3 regions of the Tolypothrix sp. PCC 7601 genome follow, and region 1 is predicted to be linked to each of the others. Evidence: riboswitches for the same ligand, from Rfam matches in the RefSeq annotation. Region 1 holds a riboswitch; each other region holds the start of a gene.

Region 1 (4,250 bases):
AAATTCCCAACCCCGTTATTGGAAAGATGAAGAAATTAATTTACTGGCGCAAGTAGGCGTGCAATTAGGGATTGCACTTCAACAAGGAGAATTACTTGAGCAAACCAAACGTCAAACTTTAGAATTAACTCAAGCTCTACAGGAATTAAAACAAACTCAATCGCGTTTAATTCAAGGCGAAAAAATGGCTGGTTTAGGGCAATTAATTGCTGGAGTTGCTCATGAAATAAACAATCCTGTAACTTTTATTTCTGGTAATCTTGTACATTTAAATGAGTATACTGACGAACTCTTGAAAGTTGTCAATCTTTATTGGCAACATGATTCATTATTTCCAGAGATTCAGAAACAAATTAATCGTAAAGAATTGGAATTTATCATCAAAGATTTACCCAAAACTATCGATTCAATGAAGATAGGCACCGACAGAATCGACCAGATTGTACTATCATTGCGAAACTTCTCGCGTACAGATGAAGGTGAATTGAAGTTAGTCGATATTCATGAAGGCTTAGATAGTACTTTGCTCATCTTAGGACATCGCTTCAAAAATCATAAAGAGCGCCCACCAATTTCTATTGTGAAAGAATATGGCATTTTACCTTTAGTTGAATGCTATCCCGCGCAAATCAATCAAGTGATAATGAATCTCTTGAGTAATAGCGTTGATGCTTTAGAAGAAAAATTTAAAAACATAAATAAGAGATATTTACATTCATCAATAGAGCCTCCAAATACTCCTTTAAATATTTGGATTAGTACGCAAACCTTAAATAGCCACATTGTCATTAAAATAGCTGATAATGGCTTAGGCATTCCCGAAGAAATCAGAACTCGTATTTTTGAACCATTTTTTACTACAAAAGAAGTAGGGAAAGGTACAGGCTTGGGGTTATCTATCAGCTATCAAATAGTAGTTGAAAAACATCATGGTCAGCTTAGATGTTCTTCCCAACCCGGACAAGGTACAGAATTTGTGATTGAAATTCCGATTAAACATTAACATCAGGATTAATGGATTGATAAACAAGGTATATAATTGACCTTTCTCAGTCTACGATTTTACTAATTTTGGTAAATTGTGGATTACTTTTAAGTAGCTGGCGCAATTTAGCTCATTGCTGTGGTATTATTCCTCCAGTATCAATTCGGTTCTAATGGGGAGCAGCCATCAGAGGTAACGGGGAAAGACTGGTGTAAATCCAGCACTGTCCCGCAGCTGTAATGAAGTTCTTGCTTCAAAGTCAGAATGCCCGCCGAAATTACCACCAACTCCCATCTGCGAGGTACAGATGAACTTTGCTAATACTCTTTTCATTAAGAAGTGTCACTTTCTCATAGTTGCAGATCCAAGCCACGCGATCGCAATTGCTATGAGATTGTAGACTTTTACCTACAAATATTCATACTGACACAAGGTTATAGATACAAGCCTGAAAACCCATTTGTATCCTAACCTTGGCCTTCGCATATTTACATGATATCTAGGCAGGTTTGCACCCATACTACACGCCAACCTGACAACTCTAGTGTGCATTTCTTGTCTTCATCAGCAATATTTCAAAATTAATGAACAACAAACAACATACTTTATTCGTCTGCACAACCTGCGCTAGTGTGTGGCAAGATGGCAAGCGGGTTGGTGAAAGTGGCGGACATCTGCTATTACAGCAACTGCAACAACTTGCACAAGATTGGGAATTGCAAAATCAATTCTCCATTCAAGGTGTTGAATGTATGAGTGCTTGCAGTCATGCTTGCGTTATCGCCTTCCAAGCACAAGAGAAACTCACCTATCTTTTTGGCAATTTAGCAGTCGATGATAATGCATCTGCTATTCTGCAATGTGCTATTCAATACTACACAAACCCCAATGGTTTACTACCTTGGTCAGAACGTCCAGAAGCTTTAAAAACAGGCATCTTAGCTAAAATACCACCCCTCAGTAAATGGGCAAAATTCCACCGTAATTGCTGTTAGGAAACTCCAAAAAATAAATTATTCCGTTCACTGTTGACTGTTAACCGTGAACCGTCAACAGTCAACAATAGCAATGGGATATTTTTTTAATTGGAAGTCCCTTAATCCAACACCAGTAGTAGGGGCAGGTGAAGCAATATCCCTGTTCATCATCGATACATATCTGTAAACCCGCCCCTAATCTCTTGTAAATTGCTGTCCAAAATGATAATAATAATCATTATCATATTTTCCTCCTGGCTGAGAGTTTTTGCAAAAAACCTCTCATCTTCACTCACGACCAATTTTTTTAGTTATACAGGTGGCTGAAATTACCAATGCGTAATCAACTTATCGCCAGATGGGGAACTCAACTTATCATCTCTAGCGTGACTATCACCACAGGGATGCTGTGGGAAAATTCCAGCATCATCGCCACAGAAATTGCACAAGCAGAAGAGAAAGAACCAGATATTGAACTGACAGTTATTGACAAACTCCTCAATGAACCTGTATTTTCCCCTTTTCGCCGCGAGGGAACAGTCAAAGATTCCACCCGTCCGGTGTATGTCATTACCGGCGAAGAAATGGAAGCGCAAGGTGCAAGAACTGTCAGAGAAGCACTGCGATTTCTTCCTGGTATTTTAGGTGACGGTACAGTTGGGACAGAAGTAAACGCTTTAAGTGGCCAATTTATTCGCGGTTCTAATACCGGACAAGTCTTAATCTTATTGGATGGTAGACCAATTAATAATTTAGGTGGTGGTGGTTTCGATTTATCAGAATTTACCACGAACAATATTGAAAGAGTCGAAGTCTTACCCGGAGGTGGTTCAACTCTTTATGGTTCAGATGCAATAGGTGGGGTAATTAATATTGTTACCCGTCGTCCTACAGAGCAAATTACCACAGACACCAAAGTTAATTTTGGTTCCTATGGATTGAACCAACAAAGTATTCAAAATAGTGGAAAATCCGGTGATATATCTTGGTTAGTTGGATATAGCCGGACTCAAGCACAAAATAATTATCGCTTTCGTATTCCTGAAGCTAACTTTGAGGGGACAAGAACGAATAATGACGCACTCTTTAATAACTTTAATGTCAAATTAGAAGCAAATTTAGGAAAACGTAACACCTTAACTCTCTCCACCTTATATTTAGGTAAAGAACAGGGAGTACCAGGAGGCGTACCCATTCCTGTACCTCAATTTGGACAGGGATTTTTTAACACTCTCACCGATAATAATCGTAAATACACAGACCAAGTTCTCACTGATTTAACCTGGAACTCCAAATTAGGTAGCGGCGATGATTCACTTTTAACAGCGAGAGTTTACGCTGATTTTCTCAACACTCGTTTTGATAATCGCAGTGGCGCAATTACATCCCAAAACCGCTTTGATACCAAACAAGATTCCTATGGTCTTCAAGTTACCCATAACTGGAACATTGCGAAGAATCAGACCTTAGTTTATGGCTTTGATTATCGGAATACCAATGTACGCAACACCACATTTAATTATGGAACAAATATTACCAGAGAAAATTATGATGATGCTATAGGTCAAGGGGCAATTTTTGGGAGATATGAAATTAACTTTTCTCCTAGTTTTAGTATGAATTTGGGAGTGCGGCAAGATTTTAGTAGTTTGGTCAATGGTTCGTTTACTTCGCCATCTGTAGGGGCAAAGTTAGCGGTATCAGATTCAACTACACTCCGAGCTAACTATATCAGAAACTTCCGCGCTCCAACCATAGCTAATTTATTTAATACTAATCCTACTAACATTGGTAATCCTGACCTCAAGCCAGAACAAGGAGATAGTTTTGATGTGGGGATTGACCAAAAGTTAGGGAATATTGGTTTGTTGAGGCTGACATTTTTTAGAAACCTTGTTTCTGATACAATTGCCTTCAAAAGTTTAATCCCACCTGTAAATGGTAATACAGGAACTTGGGAAAATATCGGGTTAGTAGAAACTACGGGAATTGAGGCTTCGTTAAATTTACAAATAGCGAGGAATGTTTATACTTTTGTTAATTATACGGCGAACGATCCGCGTATTTTAGCAAGTGCTAATCCGGCGGAAATTGATAAGGAGTTGCGGTTTGCAGGTGCAGATAAATTAAATTTGGGTGTGTCTTATGAAAATGCTAAAGGTTGGTATTTTGGTGTGTTGATGAATTCTTTAAATGGGTATCCTACTAATAATATTAATACGGAGTTTCTTTCGGGGTATACTACTTTTGATTTAAAGATGCGTGTACCTATTAGTGATAGTTTAATT
Region 2 (4,250 bases), 1.2 Mb from region 1:
GATTTATCTGGAATTAAATTCAAATCTGCCAATCTCAATCAAGCTAGCTTTAAAGGCAGTCGTTTTCGCAGTGTTGGTGAAGATGGACGCTGGGACACCTACGACGATGTCATCGCTGATTTAACTCAGGTGCAGATGAAGCAAGCCAATCTCACCGATGCTAATCTCAGCCGTGTAATGTTGAACCGTAGCGATTTGAGCCGCGCCACTCTCAACCGAGCCAACTTATCTGATGCCCGTTTAATTAATGCTAATCTCAGCAGCGCCCAGCTAGTGGGAGCCGATTTGCGTGGCGCAGTATTAGAAAATGCTAGCTTAACAGGGGCAGATTTAGGCGATGCCAAACTCAACGAAGCTGATTTATATGCTGCTCGTTTAGGTCGTGTAGTAGCTATAGGCACTCAGTTATCCTATGCCAACTTAACCAAAACCGATTGGCAAGGCTCAGATTTATCTGGCGCTGATTTAGAACGTGTCAATCTCAGCAATGCGAATTTAAGTGCTACTCGGATGACTGGTGCAGTGTTGCGTTCTGCTCAAATGGAAAACGCCAACTTGCAAAATGCTGATTTGAGCCTTGTTGATTTACGGGGTGCAAACGTTGCTGGTGCTGATTTTAAGAATGCAGTTCTTTCACCCAGCAAACAAGACCCAGCAGATGAATTTGTCCAAACACCATCTAAAGGTTCCGTTTCTGCTGTAGTGCAAGGAGTTGATTTTTCTCAAGCCAAAAACTTAGATTCCAAACAGCTTGCTTACATTTGCACCCAAGGCGGGATTCATCCGCGTTGTCCGTAGGGTTGGGGACTGGTGACTGGGTATTGGGGATGAGGGAGACAAAAAAATAACAAATCCCAATTACCAATTACCCATTACCCAATGCCCAATGCCCCATGCCCTATGCCCAATGCCCAACATCAGCGATAACATAGGTATTAAAAGGAGCCATTAAAATTTTAAATGGTGTGAGGAAACGGGCAATGAAGCATCTCCGGTCTTTGGTTGTAGTTCTGGGCGCTAGTTCGCTGTTGAATATGGCTACAAGCAGTCAACCAGCACAAGCTCAAGTTGCTTATGGTAGTTATGTTGGTGTGGGCCCTTCTGTAGGATTAAGTGATGGGGCGCAAATTGGTGGGGTGGTGGCTTTTCGTTATAAGCTTTTAGAATCACCGATTTCTTTTCGTGCCCAAGCTTTGATTGGTCATGGTACAGCAATTGTGCCTACGGTTTCTTACGATGTCCCTATCAACTGGCAAACTGATGCCTACTTGGGTGCAGGATTGGCGTTAGCTAGTGGTGACGATCCTTCTCCAGTGGGGAATAAGATTAGTTTTGCTTTGCAACCAGGAATTGATTACACAGTTCCTAATAGCAACACTGTACTTTTTGGTAACGCGATTATCGCTTTTGATGCCTACCGCAATGGTGGTGGTACTGCTTTTTCTTTGCAAGGTGGTGTAGGTTTAAGATTTTAATGACTGAATTGAATATAAAAGCTAAATTCCCAAGTCTTGTAGGCGTGGGATTTTTTTATGTTGTTCAACACAGTCTCTATGAACAGTATGGTTCAATACGCTTGGGTTAAGATCATTAGCGATTAATACTTGTTAAACAAGCCAGCAGAATTGGGGGATTCTCCCCCAAACCCCCGATTGGGTGACGGTTGCGTCCCCCAAACCCCCTCCAAAATTATTGTTCTGTTTTTTGTTGAGTAACTAGTCTTTTATTTTTGTAGAACTCAGCACTTTCAAAGAGTGAACACACAGGGGCGCAGAGTTGTGTATGATCGAACAGGTCACTTGGTTCTGATGGGGATCAGTCATCAGAGGTAACGGGGAAAGTTCGGTGTAAATCCGGCACTGTCCCGCAACTGTGAAGCAATTTGAGATGTGCAAGATTTTGTAGTCGCAATTTCTCAATTGTGTAAGTCAGAACGCCCACCAAAGTTGATTGTTTTGTTCTCACATCTGCGAGGTACAGATGACTGCTGTGAATATTTCTGCGAGTAATTTGGGTGAATCTTCCCATACTCTATTTGTTTGCAAAACCTGTGCCAGTGTTTGGCAAGAAGGAAAGCGTGTAGGCGAGAGTGGTGGGGAAAAACTATTACAAAAACTAGAATTTCTAGCACAAGATTGGGAGTTGCGAGATAAGTTTCCCATTCAGCAAGTGGAATGCATGAGTGCTTGTAACCGTTCCTGCGTTGTCGCCTTTGCTGCACAAGGTAAAACTACATATCTGTTTGGTGATTTGGCAGTGGATGATTGTGCATCTGCGGTGCTGGAATGCGCTAGTCAATACTACAGCAAGCCTGATGGTTTACTGCCCTGGTCAGAACGCCCAGCAGCCTTGAAAAAGGGGATTTTGGCGAAGATTCCCCCCATTGGGAGATGAGGAGATTGGGGACTGGGGAAAGGGAGATGAGGGGGATGAGGGGGATGAGGGAGATGAGGGAGACAATACCAAACACCAAACACCAAACACCAAACACCAAACACCCAATTACCCATTACCAAATGACAAATGACAAATGACAAATGACAAATGACAAATGACAAATGACAAATGACAAATGATAAATGACAAATGACAAATGCCAAATGACAAATGCCAAATGCCAAAGTTTTAATTTTAGGTGGGACGGGAGATGCGGCGGAAATAGCTGTAAGAGTTGCTACTATCCCAGGAGTTGAGGCGATCGCATCTTTGGCTGGTCGTACTCGTCAACCGTCGATTCCGTCTGGAAATGTGCGAATTGGTGGGTTTGGTGGTGTGGCGGGTTTGGTTAGCTATTTGCAAGAGATGAGTATTGATTTTGTCATTGATGCTACCCATCCTTTTGCTAGCCAAATTTCTTGGAATGCGGCGGCGGCTACTGCTGAGGTTGGTATCCCTAGGTTGCTGTTCAATCGTCCTGCTTGGGAAAAGGTAAATGGCGATCGCTGGATTGAAGTTGATAGCATTACTGATGCAGCCGCAGCACTTTCTAATCAAGCACAACGAGTATTTTTGACTGTTGGTAGACAAGAACTCAGCGCCTTTGCACATCTAGAAGGGATTTGGTTTTTGATGCGGGTAATTGATCCGCCTAGCCCTGATGCTTTAACTCCGCCGGGTTTGGTATTGTGCGATCGCGGCCCTTTTGCTTTAGATAATGAACGAGAAATTCTCATTCACCACAAAATAGATACCATCGTTAGCAAAAATAGTGGTGGTGATGCTACTTATGCCAAAATTATTGCGGCGCGAGAACTTGGTATCGAAGTTGTGATGGTAAAGCGTCCAGCTATACCGCCAGGTGAGCAAGTAAGTAATGTAGAAGATGTTGTGGCTTGGTTGTTGAGTAATTTGTAACGTTTAGAAAAAGATGAGCTTCTACAAATCCGTTCTATCCCTGTGCTGTCACTCTCCGAAAACATTTGCCATTTCTGAATTATGCGAGCTTTTATCTACCAAGGGTTAACAAGATTTTTTCTAATAACAAATACAACACTATTAGGATAGCTTGTATGGATTACCTGATGAGGCTTCTAGGGATTACCCTCCCGGAGAGTGAAAAAAGCAGGATATTAGGGCAAAACATTCTGTAAAAATTCCCTCTGAATGCTTCACCCCAATAGAGAATGGGATAATTACAGCCAAGGATGGCGCGGGGGATAGACACCATTGAGGAAGTAGTTACCAACAGCGTAGTATTTCCAACGGACGGGATCATGGAGTGTGTGAGCGCGGGCATTTCGCCAGTGGCGATTGTAGTTGAATTCCTCTAATGTGGATTTAGTACCTGCTAGTTCAAATAACTTGTTGGTAGCTAGGATTGCGGCTTCGGTGGCTAAGGCTTTGACTTCTGCAACTGCAATTGAGGCTTCAACTACTTTGGGTTCTTCTAAGCCTGACTCGTTGGCGATATCCAGAAATTCGCCTGCACGACGCAGCAAAGCTTCAGCAGCGTGGACTTGAATCTGCACGTTACCAAATTCGTATAGTGTCAGGGGGTCTTCGTAGCCTTTTTCTAAATTACTATCAACCCAAGGACGGGTATGGTTACGGACAAAGTGAATGGTGTCACGGACTGCGGCTTTGGCAATTCCCACGTCTACTGCGGCTTGGATGATTTGAGCGATCGCACCCATTGGTGTTGCTCTCTCAAAGGCTAAATAGTGCGGTATGACGTGTTCTGCCTTGACTTTGACATTTTCAATAATGGTAGTACCGCTAGCTGTGGTACGCTGTCCAAAGCTTGTCCAGTC
Region 3 (4,250 bases), 4.1 Mb from region 1:
TAGTTCTGGTTGCAGCACCATAACATCTGCTATGGAAACTCGCCTTTTTTGACCTAAACTGAGATGATGCACTGGTTTCTCTGCTAAAGATGTTAGCCCAAATTCAACTAAGGCTTGCTCAACTCTTAATTGAATTTCTGATGTCGGCAAACCTAAATTACATAAACCATAGGAAATATCTTCTTCCACAGTAGCCGCTACTAATTGTTGCTCTGGATCTTGAAATATTAAGCCGACTTTTTGCCTTAAATTACTGAGATAATGACGGTTATAATTAAAGGCTTCACCTCGCCACCGTACATTTCCCGAGTTGGGTTTATATAAACCATTAGCTAATAAAAATAGGGTAGTCTTACCACAACCGTTTTGACCAATTAATGCACATTTTTTGTGTTTAGGTACTCTCAGAGTTAAACCATTGAGAGCCGATTGCTGTGAGCCTGAATATTTATAATATACTTGCTCAAATTCGAGTAAATATTCCTGCATCTTGAGACAATTGTAATGCGATTAATAATGCACAGCCAAAAATTGCTTCTATGATATATCGCGGTTGTGGACGATAGCGATGAGGATGCCATACTCGGAATTCATCTTGAAAACCGCGTGTTTCTAATCCTAAAGAGAATTGATTATATTGTTGTAGAGTTCGTTGTAATAACTGCCCAATCAGTAATGCTAAACTTTTCATACTAATGCGCCAAGTACGGTAGCCATCACGAGATTGTTGAGCAGTCCACAACTCATGAGATGTTCTCAACAGAATAAAAATAAACCGATACATCAGCAACAAAAGTTCTGTCAAAAGCACAGGACATCCAATGCGGCGCAAAGTTTGTAATATTTCTGTGAAAGGAACAGTTAACATTAAGAAATATAGGCAAGAAATAGAAGCTAATGCTCTGGTAAAAATTGCTAATGCCTGTTCGCTACCACTGCGGCTAATGTAGATATAATATTGTCCAAATGTTAATCCTGACCATGAATCTGGTAATACACTAGCTAAATCTGCAATAGAGATGCTATTGAGTATCAGTGCTGGTAAACTGGTTAACCAAAAAAAACTGGCAACTATTAATAATTTTAAGTAAATACCACCAGGAATTTTAGCGTAGATAACTATCCAAATACCCATCCACAAAGCAATGAGAATTTGGCCTAATGGATGGGTAAAAAGGGAGATAACAAGAGTAGCGATCGCAAAAATTATTTTATGTTCTGGTGGTATATGTCTGAGTCGGTTGGTGTAGGCTAAACTGTCTAGTTGCAGCGTCATTCTTGATCTCTTTGCTGTTGCGAACGTCCTCTATATAAGCCAATAGCGTAACCAATAACTCCCGCACCTAAAGCTGCTTGGGATGCAAATAATAAACTTTCTATCTCTTTGCTAGGTGGTTGAAATAAGGGTTGAAACCAAGGTTCATATCCTGGTTTTACTTGACTAATGGCCTTTTGAGCTTCGCCATCGGAACCACCGAATTCGGCATCGCGTGCTAATATTAACGGCGCAATTGCTAAACCAATAACTGCAAGCACCAATAACCAGTTATGCCATCCCTTATGAGACTGTTTCATTAGTTTGGGGTTCCTGTTTAATTAATTTCAATAATTCTAATTCTTGAGGATTGTATGATTGTAGCCAGTTCCACACTAGGACTGTCAGCAAACCCTCACTAATTGCCAAGGGTACTTGAGTAATCGCAAAAATTCCTGCAAATTTGGTAAATGAAGCAATAAAGCCACCCACAGGTGCAGGAAAAGCTAGAGCTAACTGGAAAGAAGTAATAATGTAAGTGAGTAAGTCTGCTAAAGCGGCTGCTAAAAATATGGCGATTCTTTGTTTACCAGTTAGCCGCATCGTCAGTTGATATACCCAGTAAGCTGCAAATGGCCCCGCGATCGCCATTGAAAAAGCATTTGCTCCCAATGTTGTCAAACCGCCATGTGCAAGTAACAAAGCTTGAAATAGCAGCACCAAGCTACCTAAAACTGACATGGCTAAGGGGCCAAATAAGACTGCTCCTAAGCCTGTGCCTGTAGGATGGGAACAGCTACCTGTAACAGAAGGCAGTTTTAAAGCTGATAACACGAATGTAAAAGCACCTGCTAACCCCAAGAGTAATTTCAGCTGCGGGTTAGCTTGCGTAATCCGAGTTAGCGATCGCAATCCTAAAACAAAAAACGGTAAGGCGACTACCCACCAAAAAATTGCCCACTGCACTGGTAAAAAGCCTTCCATAATGTGCATCGCATAGGCAGGTTTGGGTAAGCCTACTATAAAGTACAAGCTGCCTAATGCTAATAAAACTAAATGTAGCTTAACGCGATTTTTTCTCATTTTGATGTTTCAGCAGAGTTCAAATAGTATCCAAATTCTTACTAATTAGCTAGAGCAACTAGATTTATGCCACATAAATCTAGTTGGTAGCAGTACAACTTTACATTAGTCAAAATTGCCACATAGTTATACTGGCTACACAGCTATAGGCATCTTGATACTTTTGGTATTTAGCTACTGATAAAAGCTGGCTCAATTTTTTAAATAAATCCATAGTTGTTAAGTAATACAGTGTAGGCAATCAAAATTCGTTGAGCGATCGCTACTCTGGTATTTAACAAACAATATCCGCCGCTTTGTTGGCAGATCTGGATAAATCATTTGACAAAATACTAAATAAGACCGCATCTGTACCTCGCAGATGTGTTTCCACAAAAATAACTAATAGGCGGGCATTCTGACTTACTCAATAAGAGATTACAGCTGCGGGACAGCGCCGGATTTACACCGAACTTTCCCCCTTACGTCTGATGGGTGCTATTCATCAGAACCCATTAAATTAAGACAAAGTATATCATTAGGGAATCATTAATAATTCGTAATTCGTAATTCGTAATTAAAAATTAGAAATCTTATATATTCAGGCATATTCTTTAGATTCATTCTCAGCTAATTCTCTAGGTTCATAGTGACGACATCCTTGACATGGGCCATTGGGATTCACAGCACAGCGAATATGACCGGATCGAGCATTAAATTTGCAGCTAATATCGCCAACCAGATAACCTACGCCTTCTAAATAGTAGCGATCGCCTTCAATCTGCCTAATTTGTCTTGCTCTCAGCCTGGAGCCATTAATAGCGGCTTGTCTCATCCTTAACCTCGTCCGTAGATGAGTTTTACGGATGATCCATAAAGAGAACAGGGAGGGTAAGAAACCAATGGCGATTACCAAAAGAGTTTTTAACACTTTTTCCTTACCTCGTTTTCGTGAGTGCAAATCTTAGGGCAGTTTCAGCTTTGCGCCTTGCCAGTAGGATAGTTTTTCCTGACTAACAATAGCAAGTGGCACTGCGACCTCTAATTTAGAGGTATCGAGTACCACTTTAATCAGCATAGCTTTTACAGTTTATTGGTTGGGCTGTAGTTGCACCTTCATAACTTTAAGATTTGTTGATGGGCATGGGGCATGGGGCATTGGGCATTGGGTACGGGACGCACTTATGACTGCGATCGCAATTCTTTGCTACGGCTTTGCTGGCGCAGTTGTTGCGCTAGCTGTTGCGCTTCTTTTTCGGCTTGAAATAAATCGATTTTGCGGGTTGTGAGAATAAATGACTCATCTGACTGTTGTCTCACCCAAGGGATAGCCAATGGTAAATACTGACAAGTGCTTTGATGCGGCTTGCTTTTTTCTTGCAATTTGCTGGCGATCGCTTTGAATTCTAAAATCATCGCTTCTAACTGTGCAGCCATTTGATTGATGCATTGCCCTTGGGATAATAAACGCTCCCACTCATCACTTATATTGTCTTTTGGCAATTGCAATGGTGCGATCGCTGTTTTTGCTGCTTTTGTGGGAAATGGCACAATCGCCAGGTTAGGTGTTGTTTTGTATTCTTCCATACTTTTTAACAAGACTAACTAGCTGTTAAGGCATTTTAACAGGTTATTAGTACAAAAATACTACTTTAGTTTTGGTGAAGTTGTAAACAAAAATTACTGTGTGGAGTCAGCCTGAATTGAGAATGTAGTTCCAATACTACAAGGGTGAGAATTTTAAATTCAAAATTTGGTGTGGGGAACAAGTTAAAGAATCAGGTTTAAAGATTTGCTTTTTAAATGGCAAATATTAAATGTGGTGCTGCCTTGTAAAGTTATATTCTGAATTTATCGGGTTAATAAAAAGATTTTTAATAACTGAAACTGATAACATCCACAGCCAAATAAATTAATGATTGTCAAATTGATT

The links. A riboswitch is a leader RNA that binds a small molecule or an ion and turns the genes downstream of it on or off. The one in region 1 is predicted to bind cobalamin.
Region 2: linked by a shared signal. The riboswitch ahead of HG267_RS34745 (DUF1636 domain-containing protein) and the one ahead of HG267_RS29965 (DUF1636 family protein) in region 1 are both predicted to bind cobalamin.
Region 3: linked by a shared signal. The riboswitch ahead of HG267_RS13890 (energy-coupling factor ABC transporter permease) and the one ahead of HG267_RS29965 (DUF1636 family protein) in region 1 are both predicted to bind cobalamin.

What each region holds. Positions count from the first base shown of each region.
Region 1 covers NZ_CP064879.1:7,382,444-7,386,693, forward strand. Annotated here, with positions in the region: gene HG267_RS29960 (GAF domain-containing protein) at 1-1,003, shown strand, start outside; cobalamin riboswitch at 1,133-1,276, shown strand; gene HG267_RS29965 (DUF1636 family protein) at 1,570-1,980, shown strand; gene HG267_RS29970 (TonB-dependent receptor plug domain-containing protein) at 2,298-4,250, shown strand, end outside.
Region 2 covers NZ_CP064879.1:8,552,743-8,556,992, forward strand. Annotated here, with positions in the region: gene HG267_RS34735 (pentapeptide repeat-containing protein) at 1-798, shown strand, start outside; gene HG267_RS34740 (hypothetical protein) at 981-1,475, shown strand; cobalamin riboswitch at 1,784-1,960, shown strand; gene HG267_RS34745 (DUF1636 domain-containing protein) at 1,981-2,394, shown strand; gene HG267_RS34750 (hypothetical protein) at 2,384-2,527, shown strand; gene HG267_RS34755 (cobalt-precorrin-6A reductase) at 2,608-3,354, shown strand; gene HG267_RS34760 (SfnB family sulfur acquisition oxidoreductase) at 3,633-4,250, opposite strand, start outside.
Region 3 covers NZ_CP064879.1:3,315,609-3,319,858, reverse strand. Annotated here, with positions in the region: gene HG267_RS13905 (energy-coupling factor ABC transporter ATP-binding protein) at 1-489, opposite strand, end outside; gene cbiQ (cobalt ECF transporter T component CbiQ) at 464-1,276, opposite strand; gene HG267_RS13895 (energy-coupling factor ABC transporter substrate-binding protein) at 1,273-1,575, opposite strand; gene HG267_RS13890 (energy-coupling factor ABC transporter permease) at 1,559-2,338, opposite strand; cobalamin riboswitch at 2,708-2,848, opposite strand; gene HG267_RS13885 (DUF6464 family protein) at 2,919-3,248, opposite strand; gene HG267_RS13880 (hypothetical protein) at 3,500-3,904, opposite strand; gene HG267_RS13875 (hypothetical protein) at 4,230-4,250, opposite strand, start outside.